One region of the Bacillus pacificus genome, then DNA from elsewhere that is predicted to be linked to it. Evidence: riboswitches for the same ligand, from Rfam matches in the RefSeq annotation. Region 1 holds a riboswitch; each other region holds the start of a gene.
What was found. Region 1 has a riboswitch for S-adenosylmethionine ahead of metI (cystathionine gamma-synthase/O-acetylhomoserine thiolyase). Riboswitches for the same ligand answer to the same signal wherever they lie in the genome.
Positions count from the first base shown of each region.

Region 2: another riboswitch for S-adenosylmethionine. It lies ahead of LMD38_RS24345 (methionine ABC transporter ATP-binding protein); the one in region 1 lies ahead of metI (cystathionine gamma-synthase/O-acetylhomoserine thiolyase).
Region 3: another riboswitch for S-adenosylmethionine. It lies ahead of LMD38_RS01885 (methionine ABC transporter ATP-binding protein); the one in region 1 lies ahead of metI (cystathionine gamma-synthase/O-acetylhomoserine thiolyase).
Region 4: another riboswitch for S-adenosylmethionine. It lies ahead of mtnW (2,3-diketo-5-methylthiopentyl-1-phosphate enolase); the one in region 1 lies ahead of metI (cystathionine gamma-synthase/O-acetylhomoserine thiolyase).

Region 1 covers NZ_CP086328.1:1,093,691-1,099,463, forward strand. Annotated here, with positions in the region: gene LMD38_RS05690 (cysteine hydrolase family protein) at 1-37, opposite strand, end outside; gene metC (cystathionine beta-lyase) at 200-1,363, opposite strand; gene metI (cystathionine gamma-synthase/O-acetylhomoserine thiolyase) at 1,360-2,472, opposite strand; SAM riboswitch class I at 2,567-2,676, opposite strand; SAM riboswitch class I at 2,880-2,989, shown strand; gene LMD38_RS05705 (bifunctional homocysteine S-methyltransferase/methylenetetrahydrofolate reductase) at 3,060-4,892, shown strand; gene metH (methionine synthase) at 4,892-5,773, shown strand, end outside.
Region 2 covers NZ_CP086328.1:4,725,302-4,731,074, forward strand. Annotated here, with positions in the region: gene LMD38_RS24330 (HXXEE domain-containing protein) at 1-366, shown strand, start outside; gene LMD38_RS24335 (MetQ/NlpA family ABC transporter substrate-binding protein) at 538-1,392, opposite strand; gene LMD38_RS24340 (methionine ABC transporter permease) at 1,413-2,078, opposite strand; gene LMD38_RS24345 (methionine ABC transporter ATP-binding protein) at 2,068-3,087, opposite strand; SAM riboswitch class I at 3,211-3,317, opposite strand; gene LMD38_RS24350 (cysteine hydrolase family protein) at 3,560-4,123, shown strand; gene LMD38_RS24355 (hypothetical protein) at 4,354-4,503, opposite strand; gene pruA (L-glutamate gamma-semialdehyde dehydrogenase) at 4,675-5,773, opposite strand, start outside.
Region 3 covers NZ_CP086328.1:388,497-394,269, forward strand. Annotated here, with positions in the region: gene LMD38_RS01855 (DUF3937 family protein) at 1-88, shown strand, start outside; gene LMD38_RS01860 (arsenate reductase family protein) at 699-1,064, shown strand; gene gcvH (glycine cleavage system protein GcvH) at 1,106-1,489, shown strand; gene LMD38_RS01870 (toprim domain-containing protein) at 1,936-2,280, shown strand; gene LMD38_RS01875 (thioredoxin family protein) at 2,284-2,592, shown strand; gene LMD38_RS01880 (hypothetical protein) at 2,747-3,091, shown strand; SAM riboswitch class I at 3,217-3,325, shown strand; gene LMD38_RS01885 (methionine ABC transporter ATP-binding protein) at 3,505-4,530, shown strand; gene LMD38_RS01890 (methionine ABC transporter permease) at 4,523-5,188, shown strand; gene metQ (methionine ABC transporter substrate-binding lipoprotein MetQ) at 5,212-5,773, shown strand, end outside.
Region 4 covers NZ_CP086328.1:1,295,640-1,301,412, forward strand. Annotated here, with positions in the region: gene LMD38_RS06885 (hypothetical protein) at 39-314, opposite strand; gene LMD38_RS06890 (1,2-dihydroxy-3-keto-5-methylthiopentene dioxygenase) at 619-1,131, opposite strand; gene LMD38_RS06895 (methylthioribulose 1-phosphate dehydratase) at 1,109-1,747, opposite strand; gene mtnX (2-hydroxy-3-keto-5-methylthiopentenyl-1-phosphate phosphatase) at 1,744-2,403, opposite strand; gene mtnW (2,3-diketo-5-methylthiopentyl-1-phosphate enolase) at 2,400-3,644, opposite strand; SAM riboswitch class I at 3,709-3,814, opposite strand; gene LMD38_RS06910 (pyridoxal phosphate-dependent aminotransferase) at 3,879-5,057, opposite strand; gene LMD38_RS06915 (carbon-nitrogen family hydrolase) at 5,072-5,773, shown strand, end outside.

The DNA.
Region 1 (5,773 bases):
AATCGATAACGATTAAAACATCTGCACATGTATCCATTATTTTTGCCCCTTTTTTACTTCTTAATATATCAATTAATTCATTACTTGGAAACAGATAGTGATCTATCATTTTTTTATGAATTATACGAAGGGTTGAAAAATATACTTATCAGCGTAAAAAAGAAGATATGATAACTTAATTTCATATCTTCTCTGCTCTCTATGCATTTACAGGTTCTTCTACATAAGAAAGGGCATTTTCAAAATCGGATATTAAATCGTCAACATTTTCAAGACCGACGGATAGCCGAAGTAATGAATTTGAAATCCCTCTTTCATCACGAGCTTCTTGCGATAGTGCTGCATGTGACATTTTAGCTGGGTAGGAAAGGATCGATTCGACAGCCCCTAAACTAACCGCAAAGACAGGTAATTTTACTTTTGATAAAAATTGGCGAAGCGCGTCTTCTGATTGTAAAGTGAAAGATAGGACAGCTCCTGCTGATGTAGCTTGAGATTGTTGAATGTTAAATCCAAGATGTGTTTGTAATCCTGGATAATAGACATTTTGAACTTTAGCGTGCTCTTGTAAATAGTGTGCAATTTTATTGGCATTAGCAGCTGAATGCTCAAGACGTACATGCAATGTTTTTAGACCACGAAGTACGAGAGAACAATCTTGCGGGCCTAGAATAGCGCCGAATGAATTTTGTAAAAAGCCAAGTTTTTGAGCGAGATCGGTATCTTTTACAACTGCTAATCCGGCAGTAACATCACTATGACCGGCAATGAATTTTGTGGCACTATGAAGAACGACATCAGCGCCAAGGTCAAGTGGTTTCTGGAATAGTGGTGTCAAAAATGTATTATCAACAAAAGTAAGGGCGCCAATAGATTTTGCAAGTTTAGAAACAGCACGAATATCTGTCACTTTTAAAAGTGGATTGGAAGGTGTTTCTACATAAAAGAGTTTTGTATTTGGCTTAATGTTTTGTTTTATTTCTTCTAAATTGGTCATATCAACAAATGTATGTGAAACACCGTAACGGGAGAGAACTTCAGTTATCATTCGATAAGTCCCTCCGTATACGTCTTCTGAAATGAGTACGTGATCACCTTGTGAAAGGAGGAGGAATGCAGTAGAAATCGCTGCAATTCCTGATGCGAAGGCAAATCCTTTTGTTCCGCCTTCTAATAAAGCAATGATGTCTTCAAGAGCTTCACGAGTTGGATTGCCTGACCTGCTATAGTCATATTTCCCGAACGTATCTACATCAAATTGGTGAAATGTTGATGTGTTATAGATGGGAACGTTAACAGCTCCTGTTTGCGAGTCATGTTTATATTGGTTGTGCAGTAAGAGTGTATCTATAGAATAACTCATATTCTTACACCTTCTTTTACAAGTTTAATGGCTTGCTGTAAATCTTGAATTAAATCGTTACTATTTTCAATACCAACGGAAAATCGAAGAAGACGATTACATACACCGTTTGCTGTTCTAATTTCTTCAGGAATATCAGCGTGTGTTTGCGTTGCTGGATATGTCATTAAACTTTCAACACCACCGAGACTTTCGGCAAATGTAATTAAGGATAAAGATTGTAAGAATGGATTAATCCATGTTTCATCTTTCAGACGAAATGAGATCATGCCGCCTCTTCCAGGATAAAATACATCTGTCACCCCATCCTCATCATTTAAATAAGCAACAACTGCTTTTGCATTTTCTTCATGTTGTCTCATGCGAAGCGCTAACGTTTTCATACCACGAATTAATAGCCATGAGTCAAATGGACTTAAGACTGCACCAGAGGCATTATGATAATGAGCGATTTCCTCACAAAGTTCCTTTCCTTTTGCAACGACAAGTCCGCTTAGTACATCGTTATGACCACCTAAATATTTCGTTGCACTATGAAGTACGATATCGGCACCTTCTGTTAATGGCTGCTGTATATAAGGTGTGTAGAATGTGTTGTCTACAATAAGAAGTAGTCCGTGTCTTTTCGCTACAGTTGCAACAGCGGCAATATCGGTAACTTGCATTAATGGATTAGTTGGAGTTTCTATGAAAATAGCCTTCGTTTTCGTTGTGATGGCTTGCTCAATTTGTTTAATAGATTGTGTATTTACGTATCTACATCGAACGTTCCACTTTTTTTCGTGCTCAGAAAATAATCGATAAGTGCCACCGTATAAATCTTCGGAAACAATAAGTTCGTCTCCAGAGCGGAATAGGGAAAGGACAAGAAGAACGGCTGCCATCCCTGAACTACAGGCATAACCTTGTTCGCCGCATTCTAAGTCTGCGATTGCCTGTTCTAATAGGCCGCGCGTTGGATTTCCAGTTCGTGAATAATCAAATCCAGTAGATTTACCAATTCCTTCGTGACGATAAGCAGTTGAAAAATAAACAGGTGGATTAACAGTTCCTGTTGTAGTTTCACTCCGGTTTCCGATTTGCGCTAATTTTGTTTCGATAGTTGACATGTGAAAATTCCTCCTTTTTAAATTGAACCATTAGTTGAATATAAAATAAAAAAAGCCTTCTAAGAAGAAGGCTTTCGGTTTGAATAGAGTCTTCTTCTCATCTGTCAAATCTTTCACAATTTGCTGGAATTAGCACCTTATTAACAAATGTTAATGGTTGCTGAGGCGTCATAGGGCCAGTCCCTCTACCTCTCTAGATAAGAATGTTCGTATGAAATTTTATTATGGTTTTAACTTTACAACAAAAGATAATTGAATTGCAACTTTATTTTAAATAATTTTTATTTTTCCGCAAGTGTCATTGACTTTTGTATTTGTGCGTGCTAAATTTATAAAAAAATTAACAAACATTGTTAAAAGGGGAACGCATTTCCTTTTAGCTACATAAATAAAATAATAAAGACAAACTCTTATTGAGAGCGGTGGAGGGAAAGGCCCTGTGAAACCCGGCAACCTTCAAACGAAATGTTTGAAACGGTGCTAATACCTGCAAAACGAATGTTTTGCATAATAAGAGGAGGATCGATTATGTCCCCCTCTTCAAAGTGAAGAGGGGGTTTTTATATTGATAGAAATGAGGGAGATTTGTGAAATTACTAGATTTATTATCAAAAGGAATTGTAATAGGTGATGGTGCGGTTGGGACGTTATTACATTCACATGGTTTACAAAGTAGTTTTGAAGAATTGAATATATCTGATCCAGATTTAATTATATCGATTCATAAGCAATATGTAGCGGCTGGGGCAGATGTGATTCAAACAAATACGTACGGAGCAAATGAAGCGAAATTACGTATGTATGGATTAGAAAATCAAGTTACTGAAATTAATAGAGCGGCAGTAAAACTGGCGAAAGCATCTGTTACAGACAGAAATGCAATTTTAGGCACAATTGGTGGTATGAAACATATCGGGGCGGTTACGACAACTGATATGGAGCGAGAATTTATGTTACTGGAACAGGCAAGTTCATTATTAGAAGAACAGGTTGATGGACTGCTATTAGAGACTTTTTATGATGAGTTTGAATTACTTCATGCTGTCCAGGTGTTACGAAAAGAAACAAATATTCCAATTGTAGCGCAATTGGCGTTACATGAGGCGGGTACGACTCAAAATGGAAATGATGTAAATGAAATATTAAAACAGCTTTTAGATTACGGTGCAAATGTTGTTGGATTGAACTGCCAACTAGGGCCACTTCATATGACGGAAGCTTTTAAAATGATATCGATTCCGAAAAATGGTTACTTGTCAGCATATCCAAATGCAGGTCTCCCAAATTATGTGGAGGGACGCTACGTATATGAGGGAAGTCCAGCTTATTTTGAAGCGATGACACCGAAATTTATTGAGCAAGGTATTCGGTTATTGGGCGGTTGTTGTGGCACGACTCCAGAACATATTGAAAGTATGAAACGTGCTACTCTAAATGTTACGCCTGTAATAGAAAAGGATACGGTTCAAAGACCGAAAGTAGTTCATACACATGAGAAACGTTCAAAAGCTCATGTCACTTTAGCAGAGAAAGCAAAAAAACAAACGACAGTAGTAGTGGAATTAGATCCACCAAAAACGTTAGATACGCAGCGGTTTTTTGAAGGCGCAAGAGCATTGAAAAGAGCTGGAGCAGATGCTATTACTCTAGCAGATAATTCGTTAGCATCGCCCCGTATCTCGAATATGGCAATGGGAGCATTATTAACGAAGCATGATATTCCGGTATTGACGCACTTAACATGTAGAGACCATAACGTCATCGGACTACAATCTCATTTACTAGGATTATCAGCGTTAGGGATGGAAGAAGTGTTAGCTTTAACTGGAGATCCAGCACGCGTTGGTGATTTTCCAGGTGCCACTTCTGTATATGATTTGTCCTCTATCGAGCTCATTAAAATGATTAAAGAAATGAACGATGGGCGTTCCGTTTTAGGGAAATCCATTGGACCGGCAACAAGGTTTTCTGTGGGCGGTGCATTTAACCCGCATGTAAGACATTTAAAAGCAGCGGTTAAGCGAATGGAACGGAAAATAGATGCTGGAGCAGAATATTTCTTAACGCAGCCAATCTATGATATCGCGTTAATTGAAGAAGTGTATGAGGCGACAAAGCATTTAGAACAACCTATTTTTATTGGGATTATGCCATTAATAAGTAAACGGAATGCAGATTTTCTTCATTTTGAGGTGCCCGGTATTACTTTACCTGAAGCAGTAAGAGAGAGAATGGATGGACATGAAACGAAAGAGGCAGCAATTGAGGAAGGGATTCGTATTTCTCAAGAATTGATCGATGCTGCGATGAAATACTTTAACGGCATTTATCTTATTACACCATTTCTAAAATATGAAATTACAGAACATCTTGTTAAATATGTGAGAGAAAAGCAAGAAGTGAAAGAAGGTATTAATTGATGAAATGTATAGAAGAAAAATTACAAAATAACATCTTAATATTAGATGGTGCAATGGGAACGATGATCCAGCAAGAGGATTTAACTGCGGAAGATTTCGGAGGAGAGGAGTACGAAGGTTGTAATGAGTATTTAGTAGAAACAAGACCAGATGTTATTTTAAAGATTCATAAAGCTTATATTAAAGCTGGAGCGGATATTATTGAAACAAATACATTTGGGGCAACCAATATTGTACTAAGTGATTATGAGTTATCTCATTTAGACGAGGAGCTAAATGAGAAGGCAGCGCGTTTAGCGAAGCAAGCAGTCGAAGAAAGCGGGAAGGAAGTATATGTTGCGGGAGCAATGGGACCGACGACGAAAGCGATTAGTGTTACTGGTGGTGTAACGTTTGAAGAATTAATTGAAGCCTATACGCGGCAGGCAAGAGGATTGTTGAAAGGAGAAGTGGATGTATTACTCGTTGAGACGAGTCAAGATATGCGTAACGTGAAGGCTGCTTATATTGGAATTCAAGCGGCTTTTGATGAACTAAATACAATTGTACCTATCATGATTTCGGGAACGATTGAACCGATGGGAACGACTCTAGCTGGGCAAACAATTGAGGCTTTTTACTTATCGGTAGAACATATGAAGCCATTATCTGTTGGATTAAACTGTGCGACTGGTCCGGAGTTTATGAGAGACCATATTCGTTCTCTATCTGATTTATCGGAGTGTTACATTTCTTGTTATCCAAATGCAGGTCTTCCTGATGAAGATGGACATTATCATGAATCTCCATCCTCGCTTGCCGAGAAAGTGAAGCGATTTGCAGAAGAAGGATGGGTTAATATCATCGGTGGTTGTTGTGGTACAACACCAGAACATATAAAA
Region 2 (5,773 bases), 1.6 Mb from region 1:
TTTTCAATTACTTTTATAACTAGCCAACAATTTTTCATTGCGATTTCTGTATTAACTCTCTTTGTCTTACTTATCGTCTTTCTATATCAACTAAACTTCTTGTCTTCTATATACTGGATTATTTTTATACAAGGAGCTATCTTCTTCAACTCTGTTCAACATATTATTTTGTTTTTCATTTATCATTTCTATAACCCTGGCGTAATATCCGCAACTTTCATTGTCATCTTTTCTATTTTCTTTTTTTTATCTCAAAAGCACTTAATTCAGAAAAAGCAATTCGTAATTACACTCTTTTTCAGCTTATTTTCTTACCCCATTATAATTTGGATTACCTTACTATTCGCTAACTACTTTCATTCATAAAAAAGACCAGGAAAATTCCTGGTCCATTACTCTACTTAACAAACATTGGATTCTATGTTATACAGAATTGGAAGGTACAGAATTAGGGTTTGTTTTGTTTGTTAAGTAGATTATATGTTGAACGAACTAACAGCGGAGGGGTTCCTTCTGTTAGTCCATTAAACCCAATCATTATTTCACAATTTTTTCAAGTTCATCAAGTGAAAGATCTACTGAAATGGAACCATCATTTGTTTCTTTCTTAATTGCCTCTGTTACTTCTTTTGAATGATATAGTTCAATTACTTTTTTCAGTGTTGGATCATCTTTATCTTTCGTACGAGCTGCGAAAATATTAATATATGGCTTCGCATTTTCATTCTTTGGATCTTCTAAGAAAATTGGATCCTTCGCTGGATCTAATCCAGCTTGACCAGCAACACCGTTATTAATAACTGAAGCTGCAACATCTTTTAATACACGAGGTGTTTGCTGTGCGATAACCGGTGTAATTTTTAATTTCTTCGGATTTTCAGCAATGCCGCTTGGATCTCCAAATAAGCCAAAGTCTTTCTTAAGCTTTAATAACCCAGCTGCATCAAGAAGTTTTAATGCACGTGCTTGGTTCGTTGGATCATTTGGAATCGCAATTTCAGAACCATCTGGAATTTCATTTGCTTTCTTATGTTTTTCAGAGTATAAACCCATTGGTGCAATTTGCGTTGTACCAACAGCTGTAATATCTAATTTATGCTCCTTTTTAAATTGCTCTAAGAAAGCAATATGCTGGAATGAGTTTAGCTCAATATCTCCATCAGCTAACGCTTTATTTGGCGTCGTGTAATCAGAGAACTCAACCAGTTTAACTTTAATTCCTTCTTTTTCAGCTTTCCTCTTCAAAATTTCCCAAGCGTCTCCATCCGTTCCAGTTACACCGACACGAACTACTTTTTCTTTCGCCCCTGCCCCCGTGTCTCCACTTGAGCAACCGCTTAACGCTGAAACCCCTACAATCGCTGATAATGCAAATGCTAAAATTTTCTTCATTTTCTTTCCCCTCTTTCTTTTTATGATCTGCGTAAAAAGACTTTCGCAAAGTAGTTTCCTAAATTTTGAGCTAACTGTACGAGAATAATAAGTAAAACGACCGTTACGAACATAACTGATGTATCAAAACGTTGATAACCATATGTCATTGCTAAGTCACCAAGACCGCCACCACCGACAAGCCCAGCAACTGCAGAAAATTCAATTAAACCAACTGTCATAAATGTAACACCTAAAATTAATGGTGCTAACGCTTCTGGTACAAGGATTTCAAAAACAATTCTAATTGGTGAAGCACCCATCGCTTGAGCTGCTTCGATTACCCCTTTCGGAACAGAAACAAGATTTGTTTCAACCATTCTAGCAATACCGATTGATGCAACTAACGTCATTGGGAAAATTGCTGCCGCCGTTCCAATTGTCGTTCCGATAACACTTCTTGTTAGCGGGCTTAAAGCTACTAAGAATATGATGAATGGAATTGGACGAATTGTATTAATGATAATATTAAGAATAGAAAAGACCCATTTATTTTCTAAAAAGTTTCCTTTTCTCGTCACATATATAAGTAAACCTAGAGGTATACCAAGAATTGTAGCAAATATAAGGGTTACAATTACCATTAAGAGAGTATCCCCCGTTGCATCTAGTATGCGCGGCCAAAATATACTCCAATCAACTCGCATGAGCTTCTACCTCCTTCAGCTGCACTTGCAGTCTTAGATGTTGTAATGCTTTTTGAATTTCCCTCTGTTCACCTTGCAATTCTACAAGAAGATTTCCAAATAGCACATTTTGAAGTTCAATAATATTTCCGTACAGTACATTTACATCGACATTATAGTTTTTTGCGATATATGATAGTACTGGCTGTCCTGTCTCCTCGCCAGTAAATGTTAGACGATAAATCTGACCACCATTTTGAATTTTTGCTAAAACACTTTCCGGTAAATGATCATTAATAACAGAACGTACAAAGTTTTGAGTCGTCTTTGTTTTTGGTTGTGTGAAAACATCAAACAGTTTTCCTTCTTCAATAACTTTTCCTTTCTCCATTACAGCTACACGGTGACAAATTTCTTTCACAACATGCATTTCATGTGTAATAAGAAGAATTGTTAAGTTGTATTCTCGATTTACTTTCTTTAATAAGTTCAAAATTTCTGTCGTTGTTTCTGGATCTAAAGCTGATGTTGCTTCGTCACATATAAGAATATCTGGTGATGTTGCGAGCGCTCTAGCAATACCAACACGCTGCTTTTGTCCACCTGATAGCTGCTCTGGGTAATTGTTTGCTTTATCTTCTAACCCTACAAACTTCAGCAATTCATTTACTCTTTCTTTTATCTCATTCTTTGGTACTTTCGCTAACTTTAATGGATAAGCAATATTCCCAAATACTGTTCTTGAATTAAATAAATTAAAACTTTGAAAAATCATCCCGATTCTTTGTCTTAGCTTCCGTAATTCTTTCGTCGATAATGATGTAATCTCTTTATCATCTATTGAAATCGTTCCTGCCGTTGGTCTCTCTAACATGTTTACTAGGCGTAATAACGTACTCTTTCCAGCGCCACTAAAACCGATAATGCCAAAAATTTCGCCTTTCTCAACTGATAATGTTACATCCTCCACCGCATGAACAGATTGCCCACCTGTTTCATATACTTTACTTACATTGTTAAAAGAAATCATTTTTTCCCCTCCTATATGCTGTGAAAACTTGAAGCAGAGCTCTCGAGGTAAAATAAAAAGTGCTCTCCTTCTTATCAACCATAAAGATAAGAAGGAGAGCACTTATATGTACTCGTTCACATCTTCTCATCTTCCAAGCCTTTCATAGGCTTGCTGGAGTTAGCACGGTATTAAAAAAACCCGTTGCTGAGGTATCGTAGGGCCAGTCCCTCCACCTCTCTGGATAAGAATGTATCGATTTAATTGTCGTTTAATTAATTCTCATTATAGAACTCAGAATAATAAGAGTCAATATATTTTTTAGAAAAATATTAATTATTTCTTTATTAAAATTTTCAGATGAAAAATTCAAGAAAAAATAGTAATCTTTAAAGTTATGTAAAATTCTCCTCTTGCATATTTTTTAAAAGGATAATCTTCTCTACTAATTGAATACCATTATTTGAATATGAAATCGGAGGAAGATAAATATATGAAAACAGCTCTTTTACTCATTGATATTCAAAATGATTATTTTCCACACGGCAAAATGGAATTACGTAATCCAGTCGAAGCAAGCGCATATGCCCGTCGGCTACTACAGCTCTTTAGAAAGAAAAACGAACCTATTTTTCATATCCAACATGTAGCAATAAAAGAGGACGCTACTTTTTTCCTCCCCAATACAGAAGGTGTACATATTCATGAAAGTGTACGCCCACTTAGAGAAGAAACGGTTATACTCAAGCATTATCCAAATAGTTTTCGCAAAACTGATCTTCTAAAGCAATTACAACGTTTAGCTATTGAACACGTTGTCATATGCGGGATGATGACTCATATGTGTATTGATGCTACCGTAAGGGCTGCCTTTGATTTCGGCTTGCAATGTACTGTTATACATGATGCTTGTGCTACAAAAGACCTTTCTTTTAAGAATGCTACTATACCAGCCGTTTATATTCATAACACAATTTTAGCTAGTTTAAATGGTGTCTATGCAAATGTAATGAGTACAGAGGAGTTTTTAGCTACAAAAAAACACTCTCTTCAGTGAGCAAAACCGAAAAGAGTGTTTCTTGTCAAACCATAGATTTTCTTTCAAATTGTATTATACAGGAAATCCTTAAAATGAATACAAAAAAATGTGACTAATAAGTCAACTTTTCTCATTGTTTTGTTTCTATTTACATGTTTATCTTGATATGAATAGGGTTTAGCTAGTTCCACTTACCAAATAGTAATATATGGTAAGTGTTTTTTATTCAAATTAACTAGTTTCTTCTACTATTTATCTGTTTGTTTTTGTTTCTTTTTCAAATACTCCGCACGCAATTTTTCAATTTGCTGCTTTTTATCAAACTTGACAGGCGTCTGTTTTTCATGAAACTTTGCGACAGCTACCTGACCTTTATAATCCAATTGATATTTTCCCATTTTGTTCACCTACTTTTCTTATCTTGAAAGAGAATTTATTCAACCAATATAATATACCTTATTTTACTGAAGTAAACCTTATATTATTTTTTCTGCTTATATGTATCTTAATCCACATATAAGCAGAAAAAAGAGATCTTCGCAGACTGCGAAGATCTCTTCTACTATTTCTTATAAAGTTTCAGAAGTAGTTTTTGCTTGCATGTGAAGTGCTAAGTAGTCAGGGCCACCAGCTTTAGAGTCTGTACCAGACATGTTAAAGCCACCAAATGGTTGGTATCCTACGATTGCACCAGTACATCCACGGTTGAAGTATAAGTTACCTACGTGGAAGTCTTCACGTGCTTTTTCAATATGGTCACGGTTGTTAGAGATAACTGCTCCTGTTAAACCGTATTCTGTATTGTTTGCAATCGCAAGTGCATGGTCAAAGTCTTTTGCTTTACAGAATGCTACTACTGGTCCGAAGATTTCTTCTTTCATTAGGCGAGCATCTTCTGCAACGTCAGCAACGATTGTTGGTTGGATGAACCAGCCTTTAGAATCGTCTCCTTCGCCACCTGCTAAGATTCTACCTTCTTCTTTACCAATTGCAACATAGCTCATTACTTTATCGAATGCAGCTTGGTCATTAACAGGACCCATGTTTGTACCTAATACAGCTGGGTTAGCAACTGTTAATTCTTTCGTTAATTCAACAGCACGATTTAATACGTGATCGTATACATCTTCGTGGATTACTGCACGAGAACATGCAGAACATTTTTGTCCTGAGAATCCGAATGCTGATGCAACGATAGATTTAGCTGCTAATTCAAGATCTGCTTCTTTATCAACAACGATTGTATCTTTACCACCCATTTCAGCGATAACGCGTTTTAACCAAATTTGGCCTGGGTTTACTTTCGCTGCACGCTCATAAATACGGATACCTACATCACGAGATCCAGTGAAGCTAATGAAACGTGTACGAGGGTGATCTACTAAGTAATCACCAACTTCAGAACCACTACCTGGTACGAAGTTTACTACGCCAGCTGGTAAGCCAGCTTCTTCTAATACTTCCATGAATTTCGCTGCTACTACAGGAGTTGTACTAGCTGGTTTTAGTAATACTGTATTACCAGAAACTAAAGCAGCTGTTGTCATACCTGCCATAATTGCGAATGGGAAGTTCCAAGGAGAAATGATAACACCTACTCCTAATGGAATGTAAGAGAAACGATTATATTCAATTGGACGGCTTTCTACTGGAATTCCGTCTTTTAAT
Region 3 (5,773 bases), 710 kb from region 1:
TGCCCCTGAAAGTATATTGGTTATTTTAGGCGCAATTGCTTTATATGATTTTACAAAAGAAACATCGCCAAAAGACGCATCCATTTAAATGCGTCTTTTTTCTTTGCAGTAATTTCTTCAAAATCATGGAACACTCTCATTATTACGGCCAAAATCGTTAGTTCCTTTTATCTGTACATCTTTGTCATGTAAAGTGTTTTCAGGTTTTGTGACTATAGGCTGAAATGGTTAAATAAACGTTTGTTTAAGAAGTATGTTCGGTAGGAAGAAAGCGATGTAGATCAAGGGTTAACAAAGAAAAAAGGGGAGTTAATCAAACGTTTGTTTAAGAAGTATGTTCGGTAGGAAGAAACTGATACAACTCAAGGGTTAACAAAGAAAAAAGGGGAATTAATCAAACGTTTGTTTAAGAAGTATGTTCGGTAGGAAGAAAGCGATACAGCTCAAGGGTTAACAAAGAAAAAAGGGGAGTTAATCAAACGTTTGTTTAAGATATATGTTCGGCGAGTGATAAGAGAAGAATCTAAAAAAATTTATATAGTTATTTTTTCTTAACAAATGGCGGAAAAATAAGAAAAATTTGCAGGATTATTAAAAATTATCACGAAATAAGTAAAAGTTTAGCGAATAATCGTTTGAAATAATAAAACGTTTTCTATATGATAAAGGTAAAGGTTAGTAAAAAAGTAGGTGAATTTATGACAGTAACATTTTATTCATATCCAAAGTGTGGCACATGTCAAAAAGCAAAGAAATGGTTTGAGGCAAACGATGTAGCATATGAGATGATTCATATTGTTGAAAATCCACCATCAAAAGAAGATTTACGTAATTTACATGAAAAAAGTGAATTACCATTAAAAAAATTCTTTAATACAAGTGGAATGCGTTACCGTGAACTTGGTCTGAAAGATAAGTTAAAAGATGCAAGTGAAGACGAAATGTACGAGCTTTTAGCATCTGATGGCATGTTGATTAAACGTCCAATTGTAACAGATGGAACGAAGGTAACACTTGGTTTTAACGAAGAGCAGTTTGAAAGTGTGTGGAAAAAGTACCAATAAGGTATTTTTACATAATTAATACATTCACTGGAGGTACAGTCATGAGCATTCCAAATAATTTACGTTACTCTGAAGAACACGAATGGGTAAAAACTGAAGGTAATGAAGTTGTTATCGGTATTACTCACTTTGCACAAAGTGAGCTAGGCGATATCGTATTCGTTGAACTTCCAGAAGTAGGTGCAACAATCGAAGCTGACGAGCCATTCGGAAGCGTAGAATCTGTTAAAACAGTTTCTGAATTATACGCACCTGTAAGCGGTAAAGTTGTAGCAGTAAACGAAGAATTAAGTGACCAACCAGAACTTGTTAACGAATCTCCATACGAGGGTGCATGGATGGTTAAAGTTGAACTTTCTGATGCAAGCCAAGTTGAGAAGTTATTAACTGCTGAAAAATATGCAGAAATGACAAACCAAGACTAATTATAGTCGACTGAAGGACAGCCTTTGTGCTGTCCTTTTTTATTTTATGTAAAATAATGAACGTAGAATCATATACTAATTATCGTGTGGGAGAACGTTTTTTGGAAAAACTTTTTTGTTTTAAGCTTTATATAGTTCTAGCTGTTTTCGCTTCTTCTTGCAAGGCAAAAAGCGCCTTTACGTCAGAAGCTCCATCCCCCTCGCAATCTGAACGAGCCGCTTGCGCTTTTCTTTGTCCAGCTCCACCTCCTAGCCCTTCATGTCTAAGAACCTTCCGCACGAGAAGACAAAAAGCGTCTTCTGTGCGAAAGAACCTTAGCCAACAGGGCTAAGCAGTCGGTTCCGCTTTTCTTTTGCAAAAATAAACAGGAAACAACATGAAAATAACGAATATACTATATACTAAGTTAAAGGTTGTATAGTATATGGTGATCGGGTGATGACATATGGTTTATGTAGAAAAAGTCATTATTGTAGAAGGTACATCAGATAGAAGAAAGATTGAATCTATTATTCGGGAACCGGTGGAAATTGTTTGTACAAATGGTACAATTGGTTTGTCGAAAATGGATGAGCTCGTTGATCAGTTTTTTGATAAGGAAGTGTATGTACTAGTGGATGCTGATGATGCTGGAGAAAAGTTAAGGAAACAATTTCGAAAAGAATTCCCGCAAGCAGAGCATATTTATATTGATCGCTCGTACCGAGAAGTGGCAACTGCGCCATCTTCACACTTAGCAAATGTATTATGGGGAGCTGACATTGACGTTTATACAGAATATTTACGGTAAGGAATGATAGAAGTGATTGACTGGACAGGAGCCGAAGCTACAGCTCTAATAGAGAATGAAGAAAAAACAGTGTTATATGTATATACTCCAATGTGTGGAACATGCCAATTAGCAAAAAAGATGTTAACTGTCGTTGAGATGACAATTGAAGGTTTGAAAATTGGAATGTTAGATTTAAATTATGCTCCGCATTTCGCGAAAGAGTATGGGATCGAAAGTGTACCTTGTTTACTTGTTTTTGAAAATGGGACACTGATGAAGAAGATATACGCATTTCATTCGGTTGAATATTTATATACGGAATTAAAGTAGGCGGCAAAGTTTTTGTCGCCTCGACATATTTCTCGGGAAATATGTCGAGATGCAGGGTGGTTACAGTATTTGTCGAGCGAAAATAACAGGATTGCTCTTTAGTGAGAGGGAATGGTATGTGTAATAGAAAGTGATATGAAGGATGTGATTTAGAGTGAAATTATATTCTTTGCTGCAATCATTTGTAAATTACGCTAATGGTCAATATCATTTAGAACCGCTTTTAAGACAAGGAGAAAAAACTGTTAATTTCCGCTTTGGAGATGAAAGTTGTTCGTTACAAATTTCAAGAGATTATATAGAGCTGTTGAAAGAAGAAAGAGGAACAGAGCAAATTGTGTGTGTAGATGAAGAAGATGTAAAAGAATTGGTGAACGGCAATGTACGATTGCAAATGTTAATGAACGATGGACGTGTACAATATTCGGGAACGTATCGAACGATGCTATTAGTTGAATCGATGTTTCATATATGTAAACCGATGTCAGTAGGTGCTTAAAATTCTGAAGTTTCATTTTTTGCGAAAATTTCTGTTGACATGGTGTGTGGATATTGATACAATTCAATTCATAAAATATAGATAATTTCATAAATTACAAATCAGACGAAAATGTAATCTGATTTCTCTTATCAAGAGAGGTGGAGGGACTGTGCCCTGTGAAGCCCGGCAACCGTCAACTTTATGTTGAAATGGTGCCAATTCCTGCAAAGCAAATGCTTTGAGAGATGAGAGAGAGGGATAATGTTGTTATATATGCACATAAACCTTTCTGCTTCTCTAAGGCAGAAAGGTTTTTTTGTTGTTTGAATGTGGAGGACATTCAAATAATAAAAGTAGTGATAACGGTGGACTACACGCATTAAACATAAAAAATTGCGGAGTCGATCCAAACAAAAAAGGGGTGATACACCATGATTCTATTAGAGAATGTAAAGAAAATATATAAAGCAAAAAGCGGTGATGTCACTGCTGTAGATAATGCCAATTTAAAAATAGAGAAAGGTGAGATATTTGGTGTTATCGGATATAGTGGCGCTGGAAAAAGTTCTTTAATTCGATTATTCAATCAGTTGGAGAAACCAACTTCAGGCCAAATTACAATTGCAAATCGCGTCATTTCAGCGATTACAGGAAGCGAACTTCGTAAGGCAAGGCAAGAAATCGGAATGATTTTTCAACACTTCAACTTACTTTGGTCACGAACTGTACGTGAAAATATTGAGTTCCCACTTGAAATTGCAGGTGTTGATAAGGCGAAGAGAAGAAAACGCGTGGATGAGTTAATCCATCTTGTTGGATTAGAAGGAAGAGGAGACGCGTACCCATCTCAGCTGAGCGGAGGACAAAAGCAACGTGTTGGTATTGCGAGAGCTTTAGCTAACAATCCGCAAGTACTTTTATGTGATGAAGCAACGTCAGCTCTTGATCCAGAAACGACAGATCAAATTTTAGATCTATTATTAGATATTAATAAACGTCTTGGTTTAACGATTGTACTCATTACACATGAGATGCACGTAATTCGAAAGATTTGTAATCGTGTTGCAGTAATGGAAAAAGGGAAGATTGTAGAAACAGGTCCAGTACTTGATGTGTTCCGTAATCCGCAGCAAGACATTACGAAACGATTTGTACAGCAGTTAACGGATTCTGAAGATACAAATGAAACGATTGAAAGTTTAATTGAAAAATATCCAGATGGAAAAGTAGTTCGTTTGCAGTTTATCGGTGAAGCGGTAGAAAGACCAGTACTTCAAAGATTAATGCAACGCAGTGATATAGAAGTTAGCATTTTGCAAGGAAATATCGCACAAACGAATAACGGCTCTTACGGTAGTTTAGTTGTTCATTTAAATGGTGAGGAAACAGCGATTCAGCAAGCAATAGAGGGAATACATCAAGATCAAGTAGAGCTGGAGGTGATTGCACATGGATAAGTTACTCACAAATGTTGATTGGAATCAAATGTTAGAAGCAACTGGTGAAACGTTATATATGACGGCAATCGCCGCTCTTGCCACATTTGTTTTAGGACTCATTTTAGGATTGTTACTCTTTATGACAGCGAAAGATAATTTATGGGAAAACAAAGCGGTTAACACAGCGATTGGAGCTTTCGTAAACATTTTCCGCTCGATACCGTTCATTATTTTAATCATTTTATTAATTCCATTCACAAAGATTTTGCTTGGAACAATTCTTGGAGCGAGTGCAGCACTTCCAGCTTTAATTATTGGAGCGGCACCATTTTATGCAAGAATGGTTGAAATTGCACTTCGCGAAATTGATAAAGGTGTAATTGAAGCTTCAAAAGCGATGGGAGCAAAAACAAGCACAATTATTTTGAAAGTGTTAATTCCAGAATCGTTACCAGCGTTAGTATCTGGTATTACGGTTACGACAATTGCTTTAGTGGGCTATACAGCAATGGCGGGAGTTGTTGGTGCTGGTGGTCTTGGAACACTTGCTTATTTAGAAGGATTCCAACGAGGAAATAACGACGTAACAATCGTTGCGACAATTTGTGTATTATTAGTTGTATTTTTCATTCAGTGGATTGGTGATCGTGTAACGACTCGAATAGATAAACGATAATAAAAAACGGGAGGATGTTTCAAATGAAAAAATTATTACTTACAGCACTGATTTCAACTTCAATTTTGGGGCTAGCTGCTTGTGGCGGAAAAGATAAAGATGAAAAGAAACTTGTTGTGGGGGCTTCTAACGTACCGCATGCGGTTATTTTAGAAAAGGCTAAACCTTTATTAGAGAAAAAAGGAATTGAGTTAGAAGTGAAAAAATTCCAAGACTACGTATTACCAAATAAATCGTTAGCGGATAAGGATTTAGATGCAAACTACTTCCAGCACATTCCGTATTTAGAAAAAGAAATGAAAGATAAAAAATATGATTTTGAAGTAGCAGGAAAGATTCATTTAGAACCGATTGGTGTATATTCTCAAAAATATAAGAGCTTAAAAGAACTTCCAGACGGAGCGACAATTATTATGAGTAATTCAGTTGCTGACCATGGACGTGGTCTAGCAATTTTACAAAAAGAAGGTATTTTAAAAATTAAAGACGGAGTAGATCCGGTTAAAGCAACTCCAAAAGATATTGCGGATAACCCGAAAAACTTGAAATTCAAAACAGATATTGAGCCTGGTTTATTGCCACAAG
Region 4 (5,773 bases), 200 kb from region 1:
AAGTCCTCATTTGAGGACTTTTATTTTTAATTTTGTAATTATAAGCTAGAAGCCCGGCGGCATCGTTCGATTGGGAATGGAATCACTTGCGCGATGTGATTAGGACCAAATTGTTTTGTACGAGCATGGCGTACTATATAAAATGCACAGAGAATTGAAACAGGAATAGCACCGAATAAACCAAAAAGTAAAGCGCTTACACAAGATGCAACAAAACCTAAAACACCAACTTCTAACTCTTCCATAATAGCTCCTAGAATAATAGGAAGTGCTCCACACGTAACCCCTAGTATAAGTGCGATAAGTAAACTCATGATTCTCCCCCTCTGTTTGCGATTTTCTTTTCCTTCTTAGTTAATTGTAGTATATCATATATAAAACAGAATTTTCAGAAAAAGTTCAAAAAAAGTTCAATAAATGTTCAAAAAGTATTAATAAATATACTTGAAAAATTGAAGGGAGAGATTGTACTGAAAAGAAGGAATAATACGGTTAGAACCATAAAAAATCAGGCTTATTTCAAAATGAAATAAGCCTGTTCCATAGGAGGATGTATATATGTAGAGTGAATAAAAGGTTGGAAAAGGGGGTCCAAGGCCTTTTATTCAACTAACTACCTTAATAGATTGGAACCCAGCCTTCAGTTGTAACAAAAATACGAATAGCTACAACTTGACGATCATCTTGCAAGGTAAAATAATGTCTTGCATTTTCAGGAACAGATATGAGATCGCCTGGCTCAAGTTCAACGTCAAAGAATGTCCCATCTTTTCCTTCAATGGCAAAGATGCCATGACCACTAACAATAAAGCGAACTTCATCATCAGTATGATGGTGTTCTTTTTGGAAATTAATTAATAGTTCGTCAAGGTTAGGTGTGCTATTTGAAAGTGAAATTACATCATGTGCTTTATAACCTCGGCGTGATGAAACATCAGCAATTTCTTTTGAAAACACAGCTAATATTTCAGCTTTGTTTTCATCTGTTAATGAGTAATTTTCTTTTAAATGAGTAGGAAGTTTGGAAATATTCCATTTCTCATATAAAACGCCTTCCTCTTGTAGAAATTTTGATACTTCCACTTCATTTTCAATGCGAGTATTTATTTCATGAATACGAATTTGCGCCATTAGAAACGCCTCCTTGAATTGATAATAGTTTTATATGAAATTGGAATAAAAACTCATAAGCTTCTAATCTTTTCTTTGCATCAAAGCTATCTCGGCCCCATACGGTAATACCATGGTTACGGATTAATACTGCCCCCGAATCTCCTTGTATATGCTTGCGGAAGTTTTCTCCAAGCGTTGGGATATGGGCATGGTTTTCGATAATAGGAATGTTTATTGTTGCACCTTCTTCCCAAATATCGAGAGCTTTAATAATTTCTTGATTTTGAAGTGTGACTGCATCACTATATAAATTTGTGATAACATTGTTATCGGTTGTATGAACATGAAGGACGCATCCAGCATTCGTATTATTATAAATATGTGTATGCAAGATTGTTTCTGCTGAAGGACGTAATTCAGTTTCTAATACGGGAACCCCTAGATGATCTACTAATAGAAAATCATCTGGAGTCGTTTTTGTTTTATCTTTACCACTTGCTGTAATGAGAAAAGTGAGTGGTTCATGACTAACCTTTATAGAAATATTACCACTCGTTGCTGGAAACCAATTTCGTGTTGTTAATTCTTTTTTTATCTCGCTTAAGTCATACCATTGACGAAAAAGTTGTTTCATAATTTCACCTCCAACAAATGTTTTAATTCGTTTTGAATATCGTGAAACGATTCAAATGGTGTATAAGAAATATGATTTTCTTCACATTTTGTAATAAGGAAGTCACGAGCGAACACTTTATCCGCTTGTTTCGCAGCTTGTAAATCAGTAATTGAATCTCCGATTACAATATGGAAGTCATTTGTATTACTTAATTTACGGATGAGTGATGATTTACATAATCCGCAATGATTTTGACAATTATGATCACAAGGATGAGGCCAATTCACCGTAATGTATTCATTTGAAAAATCTGTTTCATTACAGTAAATTTGCTCTTTCGGAATGAGTCCTTGTAAGAGTGGATAGACGAAGAAATCCATTCCACCTGATATAACATAAAAGGAAATATTATTTTTATTTACAAATTGTATAAATTCATGAAAACCATTACGGATTTCAGCAGTCTCTATTAAAAATTGAATAATTTCATCGTGCAGATTAGTAGGTATGAATTGAAATAATTGAGAAACACCTTCTTGAATAGATAGCTCTTGTGATAAAATTCTATTCTTTACTTCTTCAGCTTCTGGTGGTGCAAATTTTTCCATAATGGACATAATGTTATCATTATTTGTAATCGTGCCATCGAAATCACAAAATACTTGAATACTCATAATTTCACCTCATGAGAGGGATTTCCCCATATTTGTAGTGCGCTATGCAAATTTATGTCATCTACTTCATGGAGTGGTTTATTTTGCAAAGTAGCATCAATTGCAGCACGGAAAGCTTTACCGCCGCCCTGCGCCCCATTTGGATGTCCATGTATTCCGCCACCAGCATTAATAACAACATCTTTACCGAAATCTCGTACAATAAAGGGAACGAAACCAGGGTGAATACCAGCAGACGGAACAGAAAAGCTCTTCTTGAAAAATGAATCGCCTTCAGTTAAATATTTTGAGATAGCAAGAGCTTCCTCTTTTTCTAGCGCAACACTTCCGTATGGAGATGGGAATAATGAAAAGTCAGCCCCAGCATAACGGAGTAGCTTTCCGAGTAATAATGGAGATGAAACTCCATATAACTTGGATGCGGAATAAGCACCACTTACAGCAGGGTGTGCCATAATAGGAAGCGGGATTTCATCATCTTCTGCAAGTGATTGTAGTACATCTAGTCCGTAAGAGAATACGTTAAATAATAGAATATCAGCTCCAGCTTGCACTGCACGTTTCGCATTTTCTTTTAAATCAAAAGTTCGTCCTGTTAAATTTACGGCATATAACGTTTTATGTCCGTACGTTTCATATACGGATTGTAAAACTTCTTTTCCAGATACGATGCGTTTCGTAAGTGGTGTTAATGCATTTTCGAATAATATCTCATCATCTTTTACGATATCTACACCACCAATTGCTTGATCGCGTAATTGCGTTTTTAAATACCCAATATTTCGTCCAATCATTCCTTTAAAAATACTCATTAAAAGGGGACGATCATGTACTTGTAAAAGATTTCGAATACCATCTATCCCGAATTTTGGACCAGGAAACTGTTTTTTTAATTCGTCTGAAAAAGTTAAGTCAATTAATTTTACTTCGCCATCAAGTGATAGCTTTCCAAATGTAGTCGTTAAAATTGCTGGTAAATCTGGACTGAAATTTAATAACGGATATTCGATTTTAATAATTCCGCGTTTCACTTTTTTACGTAAATACGAATTGGTATGTTCATGTGCAGCTAATTCCTCAACATGAATGACGTTGCCTTTATGCTGCTTTAATTGTTCTTGCAATAAATGTGGCAAATGAGTCCAAGAGCCAATTGTTAAACCGAGTGCAATTTGCTCAGCTTTTTTTTCTAAGTTATGTGAATCATCATGGATTAAATATGTCGCTATAATTCCGCTCATTGTTATAACCTCCTAGTTAAATAAAAAAACCTCTCAGCTAAGGAGAGGTTTTTTTACAACCAGCTCCTTATCTGTCAGCGTAATGCTGCGAGAATTAGCACCGTGTCTACAATTGTAGATCGGTTGCCGGGTTTCGTCGGGCTCGTCCCTCCACCTGCTCTTGATAAGAAGTATTTAGAAATGTTTAAATTTTTAAGATAACTGAATTTTGTCAGATATTTTTCATGTTGTCAATTACTTTTTGAAAAAATTTAATTTATCAATTCGATGAATGGCTTCTCTTAACCTATCTTCTGTATGTAAGAGACCAACACGGACATACCCTTCGCCATGCTCACCAAATCCAACACCAGGAGCAACTGCGACATGTGCTTTTTCTAGTAAAATATTAGAAAATTGCTCAGAAGTATATCCTTTTGGAACAGGAAGCCATGCAAAGAATGATCCTGTTGGAATGTTTACATTCCAACCAATTGAGTGACAAGCTGAAATAAGAGCGTTTCGTCGAGATTCGTAACTATTTACAAGGTCTATTACGCAAGACTGTGAACTTAATAGTGCTTCGCGGGCGGCATCTTGAACTGCACCGAAGATGCTAACATACATATGATCTTGTAATAGGTTGATTGTTTCAATCACACTTTCATTCCCTACAGCAAAAGCGATGCGCCAGCCAGCCATATTAAAAGTTTTCGATAATGTGTAAATTTCGATTCCTGTATCTTTGGCACCGTCTGCTTGTAAGAAACTAACTGGCTTTTGACCGTCGAATCCTATAGCACCATAAGCAAAATCATGAACAACTAATATATTGTGTTTATTGGCAAAATGAATCGTTTCATCAAAAAAATCTTTTGATGCAGTAGCACCTGTAGGATTATTTGGATAGTTTAAAAACATTAATTTTGCACGCTCGGCAATAGAATCATCAATTTTCGCATAATCTGGTAAAAAGTTATTTTCTGCAATAAGTGGCATTGTTTCAAATTTTGCTTTTGCTAAAGCGACACCTGATAAATAATCTGGATAACCTGGATCGGGAACGAGAATCGTATCACCAGGGTTTGTAAAGCAAACTGGTAATTCTACTAATCCAGCCTTTCCACCAAACAAAATAGCAACTTCAGTTTTCGAATTTAATTCTACGCCGTATTCACGTTGATAGAATGTTGCTACAGCTTCTTTTAAGCTTTCGTGTCCGCGAAATGGCGGATATTTATGATGAATGGTCTTTTCAGCAGCATCTTGCAAAGCTTTTACGATATGCTGCGGTGTTGGTTGATCTGGATTACCTTGACCTAGATTAATAACATCGTGACCAGCTGCAACGACTTTGTTAACTTTTGCAACAAGTGAAGCGAAAAATTGTGTTGGCAATGATGTTACTATCTCAGAAGGTTGAAATGATTTCATACTTTCCACCTCTTTTGAAAGTTGTTACAATTCTAGTGACAAATGATATAATCTTTCCAGTATTTTGTAAAGAAAAAAATGAGAATGGGGCTGAAAAAATGAAAGTCGCATGTATTCAGATGGATATTGTCTTTGGAGATGTAGAAAAAAATATTGAGAATGCTAAAAATAAAATAAGCGAAGCGATGAAGGAAAGACCAGATGTTATCGTCTTACCAGAACTATGGACAACAGGTTATGATTTAACGAGACTCTCTGAAATTGCAGATAGGGATGGATTGGAAACGAAAGAAAAGTTGATAGAATGGTCGAAACAATATGGTGTACATATTGTTGGTGGTTCTATAGCAAAGCAAACGGAGCGAGGTGTTACAAATACAATGTATGTTGTAACGAATAAAGGAGAACTAGTCCATGAATATAGTAAAGTGCATTTATTTCAGCTTATGGATGAACATAAATATTTAATCGCTGGAAATCGTACTGGTGAATTTAAGTTAGATGATGTAGAGTGCGCTGGCACAATTTGCTATGATATTCGTTTTCCGGAGTGGATGCGCGTTCATACTGCTAAAGGTGCAAAAGTTTTATTTGTTGTAGCTGAATGGCCATTAGTTCGTTTAGCACATTGGCGTTTGCTATTACAAGCAAGAGCAGTTGAAAACCAGTGTTATGTTGTAGCATGTAATAGGGCAGGGAAGGATCCAAATAATGAG